Regions from separate parts of the Thalassotalea maritima genome, predicted to be linked through region 1. Evidence: riboswitches for the same ligand, from Rfam matches in the RefSeq annotation. Region 1 holds a riboswitch; the other holds the start of a gene.
What was found. Region 1 has a riboswitch for lysine ahead of ACAX20_RS06155 (Na+/H+ antiporter NhaC family protein). Riboswitches for the same ligand answer to the same signal wherever they lie in the genome.
Positions count from the first base shown of each region.

Region 2: linked by a shared signal. The riboswitch ahead of dapA (4-hydroxy-tetrahydrodipicolinate synthase) and the one ahead of ACAX20_RS06155 (Na+/H+ antiporter NhaC family protein) in region 1 are both predicted to bind lysine.

Region 1 is NZ_CP166919.1:1,393,486-1,396,682, reverse strand. Features, by position in the region: gene ACAX20_RS06160 (LysM peptidoglycan-binding domain-containing protein) at 1-818, shown strand, start outside; lysine riboswitch at 1,025-1,197, shown strand; gene ACAX20_RS06155 (Na+/H+ antiporter NhaC family protein) at 1,256-2,839, shown strand; gene ACAX20_RS06150 (hypothetical protein) at 2,949-3,179, shown strand.
Region 2 is NZ_CP166919.1:2,770,358-2,773,554, reverse strand. Features, by position in the region: gene ACAX20_RS12360 (methyltransferase) at 1-905, opposite strand, end outside; lysine riboswitch at 1,108-1,289, shown strand; gene dapA (4-hydroxy-tetrahydrodipicolinate synthase) at 1,389-2,285, shown strand; gene ACAX20_RS12350 (crotonase/enoyl-CoA hydratase family protein) at 2,381-3,187, opposite strand.

The DNA.
Region 1 (3,197 bases):
TGGAGTTATATGCCATTGCCAACAAGCCGGTGATTTCATCGGTTGATATTGGCTCACAGCTCGATTTAGCATTGGCTGCTGACATGGCTGATTTAACGGTTGACGAGTTACATGCATTGAACCCTGGTTTTAACCGTTGGGCGACCGCGCCAGATGGACCGCACTCTTTGTTGTTACCAAACAATAAAGTGGAGGCTTTTCAACAGCGCCTTGCAAAACTGGAAGAAAAAGACCGTTTAAGCTGGCAACGTTACAGAATCAAGAGTGGCGACAGCTTGTCGGTAATCGCTCGTCGTTTTAACACAACGGTGACGGTTATCAAAGAAGCCAACAACATGGCGGATAACAGCATTCGCACCGGTAAATACTTGTTGATCCCAACAGCAACGCAATCGCTGGATCGTTACAAGTCATATGAACAAGTGCGTTTGTCAAAACTTTCAAAAAAAGGCAGTGGCAAAAAATTGGTTCATACCGTGCAACGAGGCGATACGCTATGGGATATTGGTCAAAAATATAAGGTCAGTAGTAAGCAAATTGCTAAATGGAATGGTTTCGCACCAAAGGACATGTTGCGTCTTGGACAAAAGCTCACCATTTGGACCAACGCTAATGATAACGCGAAAAAGAGTGCCTCAGGAAATACGGTTGTTCGCAACATTAACTACCGCGTTAAATCAGGTGACTCGTTAGCTCGTATTGCCAATAAGTTTAATGTGTCGATTGGTGACATTGAAAAATGGAACAATCTCAATCGAGGCAAATACCTACAACCTGGGCAAATGCTAAAACTATCAGTAAACATTACCAGTATTTAATGGCTCTAATACTACTTATTGATAAGTAAATTCAAGCCACAATCGTTCAGCGATTGTGGCTTTTTACACCCCTGTCGGCGAGTTTTACATTTAGATTACAGAAAAAACTTTTTCAGCCGTTATAATTAGCGCAAGCATTCGCTGTGCATTTTGTTTTTTTCAAAAATATCATGCACAATGAAGCACATAGACGGTACACAGACCGTTCATTAAGTAGAGGTGCGATACACATCAGTAATCATGGTTAGGGTGATGCCTATAAGTCATGATGAAAGGGTTTGTCGCCGAAACAAAGTGATGCATCAACATCCATTGTTGGGGTTGCGTTGAATAAGCGTAACACTGCCATAGTAATAACCTATGGAGCGCTACGAAGTATCTTGCCACACTGCTGTTGCACTCTTCGATTTTGCGTTTCTATAACTACAGAAACACACATGGAATTAAACGATTTTTCACACTCTATGCTGTCGGTATTACCGGCTCTTTTGGCATTGATGCTCGCCATCATCACCCGTAAAGTTATTATTGCTTTAGGGCTTGGTATTTTATTGGGCGCATTGTTACTCAACAATTTTGATCTACTCAGTAGTGCCTCGTACGTCGCCTCGACTGTCGGCGGTGTCTTTATCGAAGACGGCGGTATCAACAGTTGGAACATGTCCATTATTGCCTTCTTATTGCTACTTGGCATGATCACCTCACTGTTAAGCGTCAGTGGCGCTACCCTCGCCTTTGCCAACTGGGCAATGAGTAAAATTAAAAGCAAACGCGGTGCTAAGTTATTAGCTGCGTTTCTTGGCGTCTTTATTTTTGTCGACGACTACTTTAACTCACTTGCAGTTGGTACCGTCTCTCGTCCAGTTACTGATCGGTACAAAGTCTCACGAGCAAAACTCGCCTATATTCTCGACTCAACCGCGGCGCCGATGTGTATATTAATGCCGTTATCATCATGGGGTGCCTACATTATGACCATTATGGCCGGCATTTTAGCAACCCATGGGATCACAGAATATTCACCTTTAAGTGCCTACTTAGCGGCAATTCCAATGAATTTTTATGCGGTTTTTGCCCTGCTACTGGTGTTCGCGGTGATCATTTTTGATATCAATGTCGGGGCAATGTCTCGTCATGAGCACAGCGCCAGTCAAGGCCACGATCTAGCAAAAGTTGATGTGGCAGATAACACGCCAAAAAGTGCGACGTTAGTAAATGCAAAAGCCAGTGATTTAATCTTACCTATTTTGCTCATGGTCATTGCCACCGTTGGCTTTATGATTTATACCGGCGCGCAAGCGTTGGCTGGCGATAATAAAGCGTTTAACTTATTCGCAGCTTTTGAAAATACCGATGTGGGAATGTCATTGGTGTATGGTGCATTAGTCGGCCTTGCGGCGACACTGATAAGTGTTTTGCGTCAGCGCATTGCTGCAAAAGATATCTTTATCGCCGCTAAAAATGGCGCGCATTCGATGCTAGGTGCGATTTTAATCTTATTGTTTGCCTGGACCATAGGTAGTGTTATCGGCGATATGAAAACCGGCAGCTATTTGTCATCGTTAACGCAAGGTAATATCGACTTAGCGTGGCTACCAGTACTGCTGTTTGTTTTATCGGGCTTTATGGCATTTTCAACCGGTACCTCATGGGGCACTTTCGGAATTATGCTGCCTATTGCTGGCGATATGGCCGCGGCTGCCGACATTACCTTGATGCTACCTATGCTATCGGCAGTATTAGCTGGCTCGGTATTTGGTGATCACTGCTCGCCGATATCCGATACCACCATATTGTCGTCAACCGGCGCGCGCTGTCACCACATTGATCACGTGACCACGCAATTGCCGTATGCACTGTCTATCGCCGCTATTTCTGCTGTTGGCTTTATTGTCGTTGGCTTTACCCTATCGACGAGCATGGCGTTTTTAGTCACTAGTTTGTTCTTTGTTGGACTAGTGGGCTTATTGCGCTTGATAAGCCTTGGTAACGAACAAGACAAACAAGCCAATGCTTCGTAACTAAAGAACCGAGATATACTCGCTTTACTATAAAGCGCATTCAAGCCGTATAAACGAAAAAAGCTCAGCGCCGTTAACCCTGTTAACAATTAACGCTGAGCTTTTTGATATGACATGCCAAATTGAGAAGAAACGTATTGAGTTGACTGTCGAACAACTCGGAAACTTTAAAGCGATAAACTGCTTAAACAATCACGACTGCAAAGCAGCATTCTTAAGTCAAATTGTCGGCGCAGGATTGCTATTACCAGTCTCAGCGATAGTGTCTGGTTCGATTGCCGTTGTCGGCAACACTGCCTACTGGATGATGGAGCAAGGTGAGTGTTTAGCAAAACGCTAAGGCCTCAAACCTATCACC
Region 2 (3,197 bases), 1.4 Mb from region 1:
GGTTGCATATGATGCTTAATATTTTCTAAAAATTGTTCCGTAACGAAGTAATGGGTTTTTAAACCCTGATGAAACGGTGGGTTTGATAATACCACATGGTAATTATCAGTAACCTGCTGTAAGCCATTGGATGCGAATACGTGACCCTCAAGTTGGTTTTCTTGCAGAGTACGTTTTGCACTGGCGATCGCTAGGGCATTTACATCGAGCATATCGATGCGAACGTGCGGATTGGCTTTTTTTACGAAACAACCGATAACACCAGCACCACAACCAAAATCAAGCACTTGTCCCGATAACGCTGGCAAATTGTCTAATAGTAACTTAGTGCCAATATCAAGTTCACTATGGCTAAAGACGCCTGGCAGTGCCTTAACTATCAGAGTGGTATCATTTAGGGTTAATGGGTAGGATTTAAACCATTGTTCTAGGTCAAAGTCGCAGCTTTGATTATTAAAAATCATTTCGAATAAGATACAGTGGCGCGCCGAGTCGACCTTATCACAACGCGCTGCATAAGGTTTGGCTAGCTTAGTAACGGACTTGACCCCACCTTTGTTTTCGCCAACGAACATCACAATAGCCTGTTCAGTTAAATAATTACTGAGCATGGCCATGTGCATAACAAATTCAGGCTTTGATTTTGGAAAATAATAGATGACTAAGTCATGCTTATTGATTGTGTGATATTGCTCGCTAAATACACAGTCGACATCTGGGTTTTGTTGTTTAATCGCCTGATGATCGGCATAGTTGATGTTGTAACTTGTCACTTGGGCATGCGGGCTGTGTTCACTTAGTTCTTGAAAAAATAATGGATCGGGGCAGCCGATGACCAAGATATTGTTTCCTTCGAGTAAATGCATATTGCGAACAAGAAGTTGTGACGGGTTAGTTAAACTCATAAGGATGTGCCAAGTTGATTATTGATTACTATCTGCCATGGTATTTTCTCACGCTAGCAAATATTTAAAAAGCAAATTTTGCCATACGTTCGGGCTTGCCTCAGATTGCATTGTTAGTACTAAAATGATTAAATAACTGGCACTTTATGCCTATTGGTATTAGTCAGCAAAATATTGCACTGATATATTTCCTCAATTATAGGGGATCAGAAGAGGAGCGTTAACCAGGCAGTTATCTGGAGGGCCTAACCCGAAGATAGATAATGATGGGGATTATCGCCGAGGCATTGTGACGATATAGGGCGTCACAATGTCGGCTGTAACGGCTGAATCCGTGCAGCTGTCGCTTAACGAATATGGGTTAAGTGGAGTGCTTCTGGTCGTAGCGGTTTGACGTTACACCAGTCTTTCACTTTTCTAATAAAAAATCGCCGAATGGAGCGCTCGATTCGTGCTGTCATTCGGGCAGTAATGAGACAAAACATGACAACTTTTCAACTTGATGACTTTTCTTTGTGGACCGCATTGGTAACGCCGTTTGATGAACAAGGCCAAGTAGACTTTGCCAGCCTAAAAAGCGTCGTTGCTCAACAAGAGCGAGCCAACAATGGTATTTTAATTTGTGGTAGTACGGGCGAAGGACTTGCCATTGAGCCAGAGCAACAATACGAAATCGTTAAGTTTGTATGTGACTTGCAGCCAACAGTACCGCTAATGGTCGCTGTTGGCGGCTCTAACCTTACACAACAGCAAGAATGGATCAAACGTTGTAATCAATTGCCTGTGCACTGCTATTTACTTACTGCACCGCTATATACAAAACCAGGTGTAGTGGGACAAACTGAGTGGTTTAAGGCGCTAATGGATGCCGCGTTATTACCGTGCATGATTTATAACGTGCCATCACGAACTGGCGCGAGCATCCCTGTACAGGCGGTTGCAAACCTCGCTCAGCATCCAAATCTTTGGGCGATGAAAGAAGCTAGCGGTGATATCAATGAGTTTCTTGCCTATGTTGAGGCAGCCCCCAACCTAAAAATGTACTCAGGTGAAGATGGCTTGATGCCATATTTAGCCTCAGCGGGGGCTGTAGGGTTGGTTTCGGTATGCGCTAATGCTTGGCCTGAGGCAACTAACTTGTACGTGCGTAAATCACTGGCCGGTGAAACTCAAGGCTTATTTCCAACATGGTACAATGCCGTTAGTGCTTTATTTGAGGTGGCTAACCCTATTCCTGTTAAAGTGTTAATGCACAAACAAGGGCAAATTAGCACACCGGTATTGCGTGCGCCACTAACACATCGCGAATTGCCAAGTCATACTAATCTGCAGACAGCTGATGAGGCTATTAGTGCTTGGTATAAAAACGTCACAGCTTAATCGCTGCGCAGCTTTGAACACAGGTAACTGGCAATTGGTTACCTGTCGAAATAAACTCACGCTGGTTCGGCGTTTTAAAAATAACTCGCGATTCGCTACCAGCGCATTCTGGGTTGATATTCGTCACTAACCTCTTGCTTTGCATCTTTTTGTTGTTGCCGCTTGATGGCAATTTTCATGTTTTTACCGAGCATGTTTTTTATTTGGTAAATACTTTCTAGCATTAGCCAACGACCTTTGCCACTATGCCAACACCGACGGTACAGGCGTTTATTGGCAGCGACGGTGTCGGGGGATCGTTCGATTAAGCGCTTAGCTAGGTCAATAGCCTGTTGTAGTGGATTATTCGCAACTTCACTGATCAGATTAAATGACCGTGCTTGCTTCGCGTCAATAACATCAGCGGTCATAGCGAGCTTAAGGGCTTGGTCATAAGGCATCAGCTCACTTAGAGGCGCATTACCGGCCATGTCGGGGATTAATCCCCATTTACCTTCCATAATCGAAAAGTGGGCATCACTACTGGCAATTCGATAGTCCCCACCTAAGGCAATTTGTAAGCCACCGCCATAGCAATGACCGTGGATAGCAAATATAACTGGGACGGGCAATTGTCGCCAGCCATAACTGACACGTTGTGCTAAGTTTGCTTGCCAAGGTAGCCATTTAAATAGCAACCGTATAACGTTACTCGGCGAGTTCATAATGGCTTTAATATCGAGACCAGAACAAAAACTTGCCCCACTGCCAGAAACGATCACCGCGCGAACTTGCCGATTTTTACGTAACGATTTAATCGTGCTATCAAGTTGCTTAAACATTGGCATATTTAAGGCGTTAAGTTTGTCAGGGCGATTAAGTGTGACAAAAGCGATCGTATTTTTAATCTCAAGGGTAACCATATCAGCTCTC